DNA from 2 places in the Mesorhizobium sp. DxT genome. Region 2 is predicted to be linked to the other one. Evidence: predicted binding sites of a transcription regulator. Region 2 holds the regulator's gene; the other holds the start of a gene.
What was found. The regulator LexA, encoded in region 2, represses DNA repair genes until DNA is damaged. The targets are predictions, from matches to a motif close to TGTTCNNNNTGTGTTCNG.

Region 1 (7,854 bases), on a different contig from region 2:
TGCGGCGGAAATGGCGTGAACATGCGCATGGCGTTCTGGAAGAGCTCGACGTTGCGGCGCGTCTGTTCCTCGATCGCCTTGATCGGGGTCGTGATCTTCATCATCTCCATCGGCGACTTGCCGATGGCGTCCTTCATCTGTTCGCGAAAGCGTTCCTGCTCCTTGGCGAACGCCATCATCGACTGCTCGAGGAAGCTCGGCACGACCATCTGCATCTGGTCGCCGTAGAAGGCTATGAGCTGGCGCAGGAACGGGATCGGCAGCATGTTCTGCCCGTCCTTGTTCTCCAGCTCGAAGATGATCTGGGTAAGCACCGGATGGGTGATATCCTCGCCGCTCTTGGCGTCCTGGACGGTGAATTCCTCGCCCTTCTTCACCATTTCCGCCAGATCTTCCAGCGTCACATAGGTGCTGGTGCCCGTGTTGTAGAGGCGGCGGTTGGCGTATTTTTTAATCACCACCGGATCGTCTTTTGCGGGCATTCATGACCTCCCGGAATGCGGCTACACAGACGTCGTACAAGGCCCATCTGCGACCCTGATCGTCAGGATATGCGCAAATGACCGGCAAATGAAAGCGCTTTGTGCAGTGCAAGACCGCCGGCCTCACATTCCGGTTTGACTCGTGCCCGTGATCGGGCAAGAAACATGAGTAGAGGCCAACATGCCAACGAGTTCGAGGAAACCGCCATGTCCGCTCCCGCCATCGTCATCGCCAGTGCCGCGCGCACGCCCGTCGGCTCCTTCAACGGCGCATTTGCAGCAACCCCGGCGCACGAGCTTGGCGCCGTGGCAATCCGCGAGGCGCTTGCCCGTGCCGGCGTCGATGCGGCGGAAGTGGACGAGGTCATTCTTGGTCAGGTGCTGACGGCGGGCCAGGGGCAGAACCCGGCGCGCCAGGCCGCGATTGCCGCCGGCGTTCCGAAGGAAGCTTCCGCCTGGGGGCTCAATCAGGTCTGTGGCTCGGGCCTGCGCACAATCGCCATCGGCATGCAGCAGATCGCCAGCGGCGATGCCGGCATCATCGTCGCCGGCGGGCAGGAATCGATGTCGCTTTCGACCCATTGCGCGCATCTGCGCGCTGGCGTGAAGATGGGCGACTACTCGATGATCGACACGATGATCCGCGACGGGCTCTGGGACGCCTTCAACGGCTATCATATGGGCAATACGGCCGAGAACGTCGCCCGGCAGTGGCAGCTCACGCGGGACGAGCAGGACGCATTCGCGGTCGCCTCGCAGAACAAGGCCGAAGCCGCCCAGAAGGCCGGGCGTTTCAAGGATGAAATCGTTCCAGTGACGATCAAGACCCGCAAGGGCGAGGTCGTGGTCGGCGACGACGAATATATCCGCCACGGCGCGACCCTGGAAGCCATGCAGAAATTGCGGCCCGCCTTCGACAAGGAGGGCACGGTGACCGCCGGTAACGCGTCCGGCATCAACGACGGCGCCGCCGCAGTCGTCCTGATGACGGAGGACGAGGCTCATCGTCGGGGCATCACGCCGCTGGCGCGCGTCGTTTCCTGGGCGACGGCAGGCGTCGATCCTAAAATCATGGGCACCGGCCCGATCCCGGCATCGCGCAAGGCGCTCGAGAAGGCGGGCTGGAAGGTCGAGGACCTCGATCTGGTCGAAGCCAACGAGGCTTTTGCCGCGCAGGCCTGTGCGGTCAACAAGGACATGGGCTGGAACCCGGACATCGTGAACGTGAACGGCGGCGCGATCGCCATCGGTCACCCGATCGGGGCATCTGGCGCGCGCATCTTCAACACGCTGGTCTACGAGATGAAGCGGCGCGGCGCGAAGAAGGGCCTGGCAACGCTCTGCATCGGCGGCGGCATGGGCGTCGCGATGTGCGTTGAAGCGATGAACTGAGCGAAGAGGTCGGTAAGGCAATATGGCGAGTAGGGCCGTAGGGGGAAAGAGCGACCAGAAGCGCCATCCCTACTGCCTTGGTCCCCTATTCCTTATTCGCTAAATTGGGAGGAGGAACCACATGACCAGGACGGCAATTGTCACCGGGGGCTCGCGCGGCATCGGCGCGGCCATATCGGCAGGGTTGAAGCAGGCAGGCTACAAGGTGGCCGCGAACTATGCCGGCAACGACGAAGCGGCTGCGAAGTTCAAGGAAGAGACGGGTATTCCGGTCTATAAATGGTCGGTCGCCGACTACGACGCCTGCGTCGAGGGGATCAAGCAGGTCGAGGCCGATCTCGGCCCCGTCGATATTCTGGTCAACAATGCCGGCATCACCCGCGACGGCATGTTTCACAAGATGACGCCGCAGCAGTGGCGCGAGGTCATCGATACCAATCTCAACGGCGTATTCAACATGACGCATCCGCTGTGGTCAGGCATGCGCGACCGTAAGTTCGGCCGTGTCATCACGATCTCGTCCATTAACGGCCAGAAGGGCCAGGCGGGGCAGGCGAACTATTCGGCGGCCAAGGCCGGCGATCTCGGATTCACCAAGGCGTTGGCGCAGGAAGGCGCACGCGCCGGCATTACGGTGAACGCGATCTGCCCGGGCTACATCGCAACCGAAATGGTCAAGGCGATCGACGAGAAAGTGCTCAACGAGCGCATCATCCCGCAGATCCCGGTCGGCCGGCTGGGCGAGCCGGAGGAGATTGCACGGATCGTCGCCTTCCTGGCCTCGGATGACGCAGGCTTCATCACCGGCTCGACCATTTCAGCCAATGGTGGGCAGTTCTTCGTCTGAGCCACGTTTCTGCTTACGGAAAGAAGCGGCCCCCATGGGGCCGTCTCTTTTTGGGCGAAGCTGTTGACCCGACGCATGCAACAACCCAGCAGCGAGTGCGCAAGAACAGACTGGTTCCGAGCGTAAGTGGTTAACGCCTGACTGCTGCTCCTGTGGAAATGCCGTGCACAGCCTGTGGAATTACGGTGGAAAAGCGGTGCATGACACAACATCTTGCGGTGAACAAAGCAGGAAAATGCAGAAGTCAGTGATTCGTCGCCGGTTCGTTCCGTGTTTGGCCGGAACGTTAACGGACAATGCGCCGACGCAGCCACAGGGTTAACAGTGCGTAAAAAATTCACTAACGAATTCTGAAGCTTGCGGCGCTGTTGACGATGCCAGAGCGCCAATTCAGCAGCTGCCGCCGCAAAAAGTTAACGGGTTTGGTCCCGCCAGGGAAAATGGTTCTTGCGCAGATTCCGCATGTGGTGACCAATGTGTGGCATATCTCTATATGTTGCGGTGATCAAAGCGGGAACATGCGAAAGTCAGCGATTCGTAGCCGATTCGTTCCAGACTCGTTCCAACCGTTAAAAACGCTGGTTGCTGCGTTGGCTTGGCGAGCCTTACGACCTATCTAGAAGGCGCGCCGGCATCTTCCGTTGCACCGTGCAGACATGCTAACGGAAGCGTCCACCGCTTTGCGGCGCGGCAAGAGGCCGACCTCGTACGATGAACATCCAGACCAGAACAGACGCGCCGCTCGTCCTTTCCGGACGGGATGTCACCGCCGTGCTCGGACCGACCAACACCGGCAAGACCCATCTGGCAATCGAGCGGATGGTCGCGCATGAGAGCGGGGTCATCGGGCTGCCGTTGCGGCTGCTTGCGCGCGAGGTCTATGCGCGCGTGTGCGAGAAGGTAGGGGCCGAGAAGGTCGCGCTGATCACCGGCGAAGAGAAGATTGTGCCGCCGGGCGCGCGCTATTCGGTGTGCACGGTCGAGGCGATGCCGCGCGAGACGGACGCCGCCTTCGTGGCGATCGACGAGGTGCAACTGGCGGCCGATCTCGAGCGCGGGCACATTTTCACCGACCGCATCCTGCATCTGCGTGGCCGGCAGGAGACCCTGTTGCTGGGCGCGGCCACGATGCGCGGGATTCTGGAGAAGCTGCTGCGTGGGATTTCGGTGGTCACGCGCCCGCGCATGTCGCAGCTTGCCTATGCTGGCCAGAAGAAGCTGACTCGATTGCCGCGCCGCAGCGCCATCGTCGCGTTCTCCGCAGATGAGGTTTACGGCATCGCCGAACTGATCCGGCGGCAGCGCGGGGCCGCAGCGGTCGTGCTTGGCGCGCTCAGCCCACGCACCCGCAATGCCCAGGTCGAACTCTACCAGTCCGGCGACGTCGACTATCTGGTTGCGACGGACGCCATCGGCATGGGGCTCAATCTGGACGTCGACCACGTCGCGTTCGCCCAGAACCGCAAGTTCGACGGCTATCAGTACCGCGATCTCAGCGCCGCCGAACTCGGCCAGATCGCTGGCCGCGCCGGCCGTCATCTTCGCGACGGTACTTTCGGCGTCACGGGACAGGTGGCGCCTCTCGAGGACGAGCTGGTCGAACGCATCGAATCGCACAGCTTCGAATCCATGAAGGTGCTGCAATGGCGCACCGCGGCTTTCGATTTCTCGAGCATCGGCAGTCTCAAGCGCTCGATCGACCGCATTCCGCAGGTGGAGGGTCTGACGCGGGCGCTGCCGGCGGTCGACGCACGCGCGCTCGATCATCTGTCGCAGGACGAGGACGTGCGCGGGCTCGCGACCGACGCCCGCCGGGTCGAGCTGCTGTGGGAAGCGTGTGCTCTGCCGGACTATCGTCGCATTGCGCCCGCGCAGCATGCAGACATCATCGGCAGCATCTATCTGGACCTAGCCCGCAAGGGGCACGTCGACGAAAATTACATGGCTGAACAGGTGGACCGCGCCGACACGACCGATGGCGACATCGATACGCTGTCGCATCGGATCGCACAGATCCGCACCTGGACCTTCGTCTCCCATCGGCCCGGCTGGCTGGCCGATCCGGCACACTGGCAGGAAAAAACGCGCGAGATAGAGGACAAGCTGTCAGATGCGCTCCACGAACGATTGACGAAACGGTTCGTAGACCGCAGGACTTCCGTGCTCATGAGGCGCCTGAGAGAAAATGCAATGCTTGAAGCAGAAATAAACCCGTCGGGTGACGTCGTCGTCGAAGGACATCATGTCGGCGCGTTGCAGGGGTTCCGGTTCTCGGCCGATCAGGCGGCCGACGGAGAGGATGCCAAGGCGGTCAAGGCAGCCGCGCAGAAAGCGCTGGCGCAGGAGTTCGACGCGCGGGCTGAACGCTTCGCGGTTGCCGCCAACGGCGATTTCGCGCTCGCCTCTGACGGGTTGCTGCGCTGGATCGGTGCGCCGGTTGCGACTTTGACGGCGGGAGAGGACCCGCTAACGCCGCGCGTCATCCTGCTGGCCGACGAGCAACTCACCGGCCCGGCGCGCGACAAGGTTGCCGCGAGGGCAGAGCGTTTCGTGCGCTACCAGATCGAAACTTTGCTCAAGCCGCTTTTCGACCTACGCAACGCCGAGCAGCTCACCGGCATCGCGCGCGGCATCGCTTTCCGGCTGACGGAGAATTTCGGGCTGCTCAACCGGCGCGATGTCGCCGACGACGTCAAGGCGCTCGACCAGGAAGCGCGCGCTGCGCTGCGGCGGCTGGGTGTGCGTTTCGGCGCGTTCCACATCTTCGTGCCCGCGCTGCTGAAGCCCGGCCCGGCCGGTCTGGTGACGCTGCTCTGGTCGCTGGGCAATGACGGCAAGGACAAGCCCGGTTTCGGCGACGTGGTCAATGCGCTCGCATCCGGCCGCACTTCGCTCATGGTGGAGCCTTCCTACGAGCCGACATTCTACCAATTGGCCGGCTATCGCACGCTTGGACGCCGTGCGGTGCGTGTCGATATTCTGGAGCGTCTGGCCGACCTCATCCGTCCCGCGCTTGCGTGGCGGGCGGGAAGCGGCCCGCGCCCCGAAGGCGCGTTCGACGGGGCCGCGTTCACCGTCACCCCGGCGATGATGTCGATCCTGGGCGCGACCGCCGACGACATGGAAGAAATCCTCAAGGGTCTGGGCTACCGCGCGGAGGCGAAACCGGCAGCCGAAGTCCAGGCAAGGCTCGATGCCTTCGATACTGCCGAGCGAGAACGCGTCGCAGCAGTGCAGGCGGCTGCCGCTGCAGCCAAGCCGGTGGCAGTCGATGTGCCGGCCGAAGCATCTGCGGAGGAACCTTCGGCGGACGCAGCGACCGTCAGCGAGGGCGAAGCCGCAGCCGCAGGCAATGTGGCGCCCGTCGAGCCTGCGAGCGACAGCGGGTCCGTCAGCGAAGCAAGGCCGGCCGCAACGATCGAAGAGCAGCCTGCCGAAGAGGCGTCGAACGCACCGGCCACGGCATCCCCTGAGGATGAGGCCGTGGTCGAGGAGCCGAAGCCGATCCTGCTGTGGCGACCCGTCCGCCACGACGGCCGCCAGCGCCATGGTCGCGGGCGGGGCGCACCAAATCACGGCCCCAATCACGGCAAGGGCGAACAGCGGCGCGAGGGCGGCGAACGCCAGGGTCGCGGCGGCGACGGGCGTGATCGCGACCGGGATCGCGGCAAGAAGTTCAAGGGCAAGGGAGAGGGCCGGCCGGACCGGCGCGAGGAGCGCCGTGGGGGCGAGCGTCCCGGCGGCAAGCCGCGCGAGGAGCGACCGGCGAAAATCGACCCGGATTCGCCTTTCGCCAAGCTCGCAGCATTGCGCGAGCAGCTCAAGAAGTAGATGCCGGGCGACGGTCGCCAGCGCATCGACAAGTGGCTGTTCTTCGCCCGCGTGGTCAAATCGCGGTCGCTTGCGGCCAAACTCGTCCAGGCGGGCCGCGTGCGTCTCAACAGGGACAAGATCGACCAGCCGTCCCAGCAGATCAAACCGGGCGACGTGCTGACGATGACGCTCGAACGCCGGGTGATCGTCTACCGCGTTCTCGATCCTGGCACGCGGCGCGGACCTGCCGATGAAGCCCGCACGCTCTACGAAGACCTGACACCGCCGCCAGCGAGCGGGGGCGAGGCCGTGCCTGACGCGATCGCGCCGGTTCGCCCGCAGGGCAGCGGCAGGCCAACGAAGAAGGATCGCCGCCGCATGGATGCCTTGCGCGAAGACGAGTGAATTTAGCCGCGATGGAATTTCATTTCCCAAGCAGTCGCTTGCGCGCATTCGCCACCCTTGCGTGGCCGCCGCAAAGGCGTTACCTCACCGCCGATCGTACAAGAATGCTGCCGGCCGGAGCCGTTCCATGACCTATGTCGTCACCGACAACTGCATCAAGTGCAAGTATATGGATTGCATCGAGGTGTGTCCGGTCGACTGTTTCTACGAAGGCGACAACATGCTCGTCATCCACCCGGACGAGTGTATCGACTGTGGCGTTTGCGAGCCTGAATGCCCCGCCGATGCCATCAAGCCGGATACCGAACCGGGCCTTGAAAAGTGGCTCGAGATCAACACCGAATATGCCTCCAAATGGCCGAACATCACGGCCAAGAAGGAGCCTCCGGCCGATGCGAAAGAGTTCGACGGCGTCGAGGGCAAGTTCGAAAAATACTTCTCCGCGGAGCCCGGTGAAGGGGACTGACAAGGCGGGAACTGATGCAACGTTACCTCTGTACCGCCATCACCTCGCCATGCAGCTTGCTGCGACGAGGTTGTTCGCGCATGCGGCAAATTGTTGATTCTTTCGACTTTTTATGTTACAAACAATCAACATGCCGATGACAGACGTCGATTTATGGCGCAAGCGCTCTAATCATTGAAAGGCTGAAGCGTTTCCGGAACAGTCAAGCTGGGCCGGGCAGGTGTTTTGACACCGGGTCCGGGCCAAGGGCTTCTTTCGGAATGCTTCGCTCGTCTTGTCTCTGGCAGTTGGCTGGCCGGCTCATCGGCCATGGTCTGGGCACGGATCTTCCGGTTCGCGCCTCAAGGACATAAAAAGGAGTACAGGGCGTATGGCAACCCAGCAGAAGAAATCCGCGACACGACAGGGCTTCAAGACCGGCGAGTATATCGTCTATCCGGCGCATGGCG
Region 2 (7,854 bases):
CGATCAGCTATGACGCATAACAACCGCGCTCCGATTGCGCGCTCTTGCTATCCGATTTGCGGGAGCGTGCCAAGCTATCCCAAGGTCACATTGTTGCAACGCAAAAAACGCGACTTCGCCACAATCGTTCAGACGCTTTGATCGCGCAGCCGGCCGAGGCTTTCTTCCCGGCCAAGCACGGCAAGCACGTCGAAAACGCCGGGCGATGTGGCCCTGCCGGTCAGCGCCGCGCGCAGCGGCTGCGCAACCTTTCCAAGCTTGAGGCCCGCCTTTTCCGCATAGGCGCGCACGACGGCTTCCGTTGTTTCTGCGGACCATTCGCCAAGCGCCTCAAAATCCGGCAGCAGCGCGGCGATCACCGCGCGTGCGTCGCCGTCGAGAATCTGCGCTGCCTTCTCATCGAGCGATAAGGGGCGCTGGACGAACAGATATTGCGCGCTGTCAGCCAGTTCGACGAGCGTCTTCGCGCGCTCCTTCAAGCCGGGCAGGGCGGCAAACAGCATCGCCCGCTGCGCGGCGTCCGGCTCGCGCGGAATGGCGCCGGGCTCCTCGATATAGGGCAATGTCGCGATGAACTGCTCCAGAAGATCGGCGTCGTCGCTCTGGCGCATATGCACGCCATTGAGGGCTTCCAGCTTCTGATAATCGAAGCGCGCGGCCCCCTTGTTGACGTCCTCGATCTCGAACCACTCGATCATCTGCGCAGTGGACATGACCTCGTCGTCGCCATGGCTCCAGCCGAGGCGCGCGAGATAGTTGCGCAGCGCTTCCGGAAGATAGCCCATCGCGCGATAAGCCTCGACACCCAGTGCGCCGTGGCGCTTGGAAAGCTTCGCGCCGTCCGGCCCGTGGATCAGCGGGATATGCGCCATCACCGGCACATCCCAGCCCATCGCGTTGTAGATGACCGTCTGGCGCGCCGCGTTGGTCAGGTGATCGTCGCCCCGAATGATATGGGTCACGCCCATGTCGTGATCGTCTACGACGACGGCGTGCATATAGGTCGGGTTCCCGTCGGACCGCAGGATGATGAAATCGTCGAGATCCTTGTTGGGGAACTTGACGTCGCCCTGCACTCGGTCGCGCACGATCGTCTCGCCGTCCGTAGGCGCCTTGATGCGGATGGCGGGCTTCACGCCTGCCGGGGCCTCCGAGGGATCGCGGTCGCGCCAGCGTCCGTCATAGCGCGGCGGACGGCCCTCGGCGCGCGCCTTCTCGCGCATCTCCTCAAGCTCCGCCTGCGTGGCGTAGCACCGATAGGCCTTGCCGTTGCGCACGAGCTCTTCGGCCACCTCGCGATGACGCTGCGCGCGTTCGAACTGGGAGACGGGTTCCCCGTCCCAACCCAGACCGAGCCAAGAGAGGCCGTCGAGGATCGCTGCCGTTGCCGCATCGGTCGACCGCTCGCGGTCGGTATCCTCGATACGCAGCAGCATCTTGCCGCCGGTGTGTTTGGCGAACAGCCAGTTGAAAAGCGCGGTGCGCGCGCCGCCGATATGCAGGTAGCCGGTGGGTGACGGCGCAAAACGGGTGACGACCTTGTCGGACATTTCTTCTTCCCCGGAAACGGATGAGGGCGCGCAGCGGCTGCGCCTGTGGTGTTTTGATGGGGCTCATGTAGCATAGAGGCTTCGGCGTGCAAGCGATTACCGGGTGGGGAACGCCGCATGGACGGGGAGACGGCGACGCGACAGGACGAGCGCCTTCAGTTCGGCGCGCGTGTCGTCGCGCCTGAAAATGCTGCCCCCGAAGTCCATCTTCCGCAAACCCTGCGAGCGCCGTCGCTACCCGTACCGACAAGCAGTCTCACTCCGCTCGCCAGGCTCGGTCCTGTGCTGCGCAGCAGCTTGGACAGCGAGCTTGAGCATGGCACCGCGTTCGTCTTCGTGCCGGTCTTCATCGCGCTGGGCGCGCTTTTCTACTTCTCGGCACCGACCGAGCCAGGACTTGGCGGCCTGCTTCTGACCACTGGTCTGCTCGTGGCCCTGTCACTCGCGCTCGCAAACCGGCCTGGACTACGGATGGCGTCTCTCGCGGTGTTGATCACGCTCACAGGCGTTCTTGCCGCGAAATTCGAGACATGGCGGGCCAGCACGCAGATGCTCGGCTCCGAGATTTCAACGCGCCTGACCGGCCGCGTCGTCCGCATCGAGCAGCAGGCATCGGGCCGCATCCGCCTGACGCTCGATGTCATCGCGACCGAGCGGCCGGCGCTTCGGTATGCGCCGGATCGCGTTCGTGCAACCGCCCGCGAAGTGCCGGAAACATTGCGGCCTGGAGATGCCGTGCAAGGTCTCGTCCGGCTGATGCCTGCTTCCGGGCCAGTCCGCCCGCAGAGCTATGACTTTGCCTTCAACAGCTACTTTGACGGTATCGGCGCGGTCGGCTTTTTCCTCAGAAATCCGGAGCTCGTGGAAACGGCAGACAAACCCGGGTTGATGACTGCCGCCGCCGCATGGGTGGAGGGCTGGCGTACACGCATGGCGCAGGACATCGCGGCCAGCATCGGCGGCCCTGAGGGCGCTATCGCGGCCGCCCTGATTACCGGTATCCGCGCAGGCATACCGGAACAGATGAACGAGGCGCTCCGCGTAGTCGGGCTCTATCACGTCATCTCCATCTCCGGCCTGCATATGGCCTTGGTGGCCGGGACTGTGATGTTCGGCTTGCGCACCGCCTTTGCGCTTGCACCGGGCTTTTCCTCGCGACAGCCGGCGAAGAAATATGCCGCCTTCGGCGCGCTCGCCGCGACGGCGGCCTACCTCGTCATTTCGGGCGCAGGCATTGCAGCGCAGCGCAGCTTCACCATGCTTGCGGTGATGCTGCTTGCCGTCATGGTCGACCGCGCGGCGCTCACGATGCGCAACCTTGCCATATCGGCCGTCATCATCCTGCTGATCGCCCCGCATGAGGTGATGGGGCCGAGCTTCCACATGTCGTTTGCTGCAACCGCCGCGCTCGTGGCGGCCTACGCGGCCTGGGCCTCGTACCGCGAAAGGCGGACGCCGCGCCGACAGGCGTCAAAGTACGGTCCCGTGCGGCTGGCCTTCACAACGGGCATGAAATACGTCTCGGGACTGTCGCTGACGTCAGTCGTTGCCGGTCTCGCGACGGCGCTTTTCACAGCATGGCATTTCCAGCAGGTCTCGCCGCTCGGCCTCGTCGCCAACCTTGCGGCCATGCCATTCGTTTCCGCCATCGTCATGCCGGCAGCGGTTTTCGCATGCCTGTTGATGCCCTTCGGCCTGGAAGGGCCGGCGTTGTACGCGATGGGGATGGGCATATCCGCGATGAATTCGATAGCCCTGTGGCTCGCGGAGCGATCGGCATTCGATGCCACCGGGGCGATCCCGCTTTCGGCGGTGCTTGTACTGACAGCGGCATTGGCGATCATGACCATGGCCGGCAGCGCACTACGCTGGGCAGCACTTCCGATGCTCGTCGCCGGCGCGTTGCTGATCGCGACACGCCAGCTGCCTCACGTCTACGTCTCCGAGGACGCGCGGCTTGTTGCGGTCGATCTCGGTGACGGCAGACTCGCCGTAAACCGCCAACGACCAAGCACCTTCACCTTCCAGAACTGGCAGCGGGCTGCGAATGCGGGCGATGTTGCACGGCCTGTGGAAGGTGACGCCGGGCCGCCTCGGCCACCCCGGCCGATGATCAGGGTGCGTTGCCATTCCAGTGCCGGGAAGGGCTTTGCGTAGCGCGCCATGGCGGCGGCGGCATAGTCGTTCACGCCGACGGCGAACGAACGGCTTCGACTGCGTGTTCTTATGCGAGCCTCATCGTCATCGACGACGCAACGGCGAACAGTCCCTGTCGCGGCAGCAGCGTCACCGTCATCACCAAGCGCGATTTGGCCCGCCGCGGGAGCGCCGAGATCGTTTTCGAGAAAGACATCGCCGGCGAAACACGCGGAACCGAAGCAAGCAGTGGCACAGACGCCGGTGTCAGGAATCGCACTTCCGCGAGACCGGCTTTTTACCCAAACATTCGTTTCGCGATCCGCGAACCCTATCGGCCCTGGCACGCGCACCGGCAGTATTCGCGTGAGGCGAGGGGACTTCCACCCTGGCAGAAATCGCAAGGTGAGTAACAGCCAGCCGGCTGCCGCGATGCCTTTGCAGCGAAAGCACTGATCGGTGCGTCCTTCGAGGCTCGCGGAGCCTGTCCTCGGGCTCGCCGAAGGCAAGACCCGGGGGCTCGCACCCCCAGCATGAGGGAGGGTCTGCATCGCTCGGGAATCCTGCTGCCCGACGGGCTATTCCTTGACGTGCATCGAGCCCAATAGGTTGGATTCGATCAATCCACCCCTCATGCTCATGCTCATCCTCAGTCGAGCATGACCTTGTCTAATGGCCGATCAATAACGCCGGATGAGCCCGACGAGCCTACCTTGTACCTTCACGCGATCAGGGCCGAAGATGCGGGTTTCGTAGGCGGGGTTGGCAGCCTCCAGCGCGATCGAGGCGCCCTTGCGGCGGAACCGCTTGAGGGTTGCTTCCTCATCGTCGACGAGAGCCACCACGATGTCGCCGGGATTGGCGGTCTGGCCGTCGCGGATGATGACGGTGTCGCCGTCGAAGATGCCCGCCTCGATCATCGAGTCACCCTTGACCTCGAGCGCGTAGTGCTCGCCGCCCGAAAGCATTTCCGGCGGAACGCTGATCGAGTGCGTCTTGTGCTGGATCGCCTCGATCGGCACGCCGGCGGCAATCCGGCCCATCACCGGAATGGCAACGGCCGCACCGGCATCATCGTCATTGCTGGCAGACTGGATGCGCGAGGGTTCCGGCGCCCGGCCAAGGCTGCCTTGAATGACGCTGGGCGAGAACTTTTTGGCCGCATTGAGCCCCGGCGCGATCGAGTCTGGCAGCCGCAGCACTTCCAGCGCACGTGCCCTGTTGGGCAGGCGTCGAATGAAGCCGCGCTCCTCGAGCGCAGTAATCAGGCGGTGGATACCGGACTTGGAAGCGAGGTCGAGCGCCTCCTTCATCTCGTCGAAGGAAGGGGGAATGCCAGTTTCTTTCAGCCTTTCATGGATGAAGAGAAGCAGTTCGTGTTGCTTGCGCGTCAGCATTCTGTTGCCCCTTTTGGGAATCAGTCCATAAACAAAACCAGAACAAACACTATCTGTTCCAGTTGTGTTCCGCAACGGCTTAAATTATCGTGAATGCGTAGGAGGCTCCGAGACAGTGGCGCGGGAAAAAATGACTGTAGAGCTCGAGCGGCTGGTTTGAAGCCAGGCTGGGCGCGATCTACATCTGCGCCGCTCCGACAAGGAGCTTGCTGCTGCAATCGAGCGGTTGAAGGACATCCAGTCCAGAACCGACCGGATGGGTCACATTGCGGCGACCGGCCACGATCTTCGTCTCGTTGAACGCGACTAGAAAGCCGCTCGCTCAGCGCAGCATCAGCACGCGGCAGACATCTCCAGCCTCCGAAGCGGCCACGTTCGGTTCGCGGATGATGAGCGCGTTGGCGTGCGCCAGTGTCGTCAGCATCGAGGAATCCTGCACGGCGAACGGCCTTGCAACGAGGCGCCCGTCCTCATGCGTCGCTGCCGCGCGGACATAATCCTGCCGGTGATCATTGGCCTTCATGGCTTCGCCAAGGACGGCTTCCCTCATGTCGGCAACATGTGGGCGGCCGCCAAGGTTCGCGAGCAGCGGTTTCAGGAACAGATGCGCGCAGACAAGGCTTGAAACCGGATTTCCCGGCAAGCCAAGAACGCGGGTTTCTCCCAGCCTGCCGAACATCAGCGGCTTGCCGGGGCGCATGGCGATCTTCCAGAAGTCGAGCGCCATGCCTTCGCCAGTAAGCACCTCGCGGACGAGGTCGTGGTCGCCGACTGAGGCGCCCCCGAGCGTCACGATGACATCAGCACCGGCCGAGAGTGCGTCACGGACGCGCGCGGCAAGCATACCGCGATCGTCAGGTGCGATGCCCAGGTCGAGCACCCGAGCACGTGCGTCGCGCGCCAGCGCCGCGACCCCGTAGCCGTTCGATGCGATGATCTGGTCGGGCCCGGGTTCCGAACCGGGCGGCAGCAGCTCGCTGCCCGTCGCCAGGATCGCCACCAGCGGTGCGCGCACTACAGACAGGAGCGGGTGGTTGCCGGCTGCTGCGAGCGACAGCGCTGCCGCGTCGAGCACCCGGCCTTTGGCCAAAAGGACGTCGCCGGCCCGGAAATCGAGCCCGGCAGCCCTTACGTGACGGCCAGGGGTGACCGCTTCTCTGGCGCGGACGGTTCGCCCGTCTTCGTCCGGCTCGGCATCTTCCTGAAGCAGAACCGCATCCGCGCCTTCGGGGACAGGCGCGCCTGTGAAGATGCGTACGGCCTGGCCGGCGCCGACCGCGCCATCGAAGCGCTTGCCGGCTATCGATTGACCGATAACCTTCAAAGCAGTGGACGGGTCGGTGGTGTCCGCCGCGCGCACGGCATAACCATCCATCGCCGAAGCGGGGAAGGGAGGCTGCGTCCGCCGTGCCTCGACTGCAGCGGCCAGAACACGCCCCGCGGCCTCACCAATCGTGATATCTTCGTGAGGCAGGGCCGTCACATCGTCGAGCAGCCGGCGCAGCGCTTCGTCAACCGGCAGCAGGCCAGCCATGTCAGACGTCCTGCAGCCGGTAATCGCCGGACTTGCCGCCGGACTTTTCCACCACACGGATGTCGGAAATTATCATGGCACGGTCGGCTGCCTTGGCCATGTCGTAGATCGTCAGGCAGGCGACGGAAGCCGCCGTCAGCGCTTCCATTTCAACGCCGGTCTTGCCGGTAACGCGGGCGAGCGCCGTGACGCGCAGACCGGGCAGGTTCTCGTCGGGCTCGATCTCGACCGAAACCTTGGTGAGCAGGAGCGGGTGGCAGAGCGGAATCAGCTCGTGCGTCCGCTTGGCTGCCATGATGCCGGCAATGCGGGCCGTGCCGAGCACGTCCCCCTTCTTGGCATCGCCGGCGAGGATCGTGGCCAGCGTCGCGGGCTGCATCTTCACCGCGCCTTGCGCGATCGCAGTGCGCTGCGTCTCTTGCTTGCCGCCGACATCGACCATGTTGGCCTCGCCGGATGCACCGAGATGCGTAAGGCGGCTCACGGCGTCAGCCTGCGAGCCGTTGCGAGCTGAGCCCGAGCAGGGACCGCGTCGCGCCGGCAACATCGACCTGCCGCATCAGGCTTTCGCCGACGAGGAAGGTGGAGATGCCGGAGCGAGCCAGGCGCGCGCAGTCGGCATTGGTGAAGATGCCGCTCTCGCCGACGATGAGCTTGTCTTCGGGGATGCGCGCCGCCAGCCGCTCCGAGGTTTCGAGGCTTACCTCGAAGGTGCGCAGGTTGCGGTTGTTGATGCCAACCAGCGGCGAGGACAGGTGCCTGAGCGCGCGATCCAGTTCCGCCTCGTCATGCACCTCGACGAGCACGTCCATGCCGATTGCATGGGCCTCATCCTCGAGTGCTTTCGCTTCATCGTCGGACAGGCTCGCCATGATGACGAGGATCGCGTCGGCACCCCAGCTCCGCGCCTCGTGAACCTGATAGGTCTCGAACATGAAATCCTTGCGCAGCGCGGGCAGGGCGGTTGCGGCGCGCGCCTCGGTCAGGAATTCGGGCGCGCCCTGGAACGATGGCCGATCCGTCAGCACCGACAGACAGGCGGCACCTCCTTGCTCGTAGGCGTGCGCAAGCGCGGGCGGATCGAAGTCGGCACGGATGAGCCCCTTCGAGGGGCTCGCCTTCTTGATCTCGGCGATCAGCGCGAACTGCCCGGCTTTGTGCTTGGCCTCAAGCGCCTTGCGAAAGCCGCGCGGCGGGGTCTGGTCGGCCGCCCGCGCCTTGACCTCGGCAAGGGGAA

Region 1: a site for LexA is predicted at 3,269-3,286, ahead of ACVJNE_RS18460 (helicase-related protein). Genes of this name have one in related genera too.

Annotation. Positions count from the first base shown of each region.
Region 1 is NZ_JBZFLJ010000010.1:85,357-93,210, reverse strand. It holds gene phaR (polyhydroxyalkanoate synthesis repressor PhaR) at 1-482, opposite strand, end outside; gene ACVJNE_RS18470 (acetyl-CoA C-acetyltransferase) at 690-1,874, shown strand; gene phbB (acetoacetyl-CoA reductase) at 1,996-2,721, shown strand; gene ACVJNE_RS18460 (helicase-related protein) at 3,433-6,552, shown strand; gene ACVJNE_RS18455 (RNA-binding S4 domain-containing protein) at 6,553-6,939, shown strand; gene fdxA (ferredoxin FdxA) at 7,067-7,405, shown strand; gene ACVJNE_RS18445 (CarD family transcriptional regulator) at 7,776-7,854, shown strand, end outside.
Region 2 is NZ_JBZFLJ010000005.1:51,867-59,720, reverse strand. It holds gene gltX (glutamate--tRNA ligase) at 129-1,550, opposite strand; gene ACVJNE_RS11065 (ComEC/Rec2 family competence protein) at 1,668-3,707, shown strand; gene lexA (transcriptional repressor LexA) at 4,367-5,083, opposite strand; gene ACVJNE_RS11055 (molybdopterin molybdotransferase MoeA) at 5,406-6,617, opposite strand; gene moaC (cyclic pyranopterin monophosphate synthase MoaC) at 6,619-7,101, opposite strand; gene trpC (indole-3-glycerol phosphate synthase TrpC) at 7,106-7,854, opposite strand, start outside.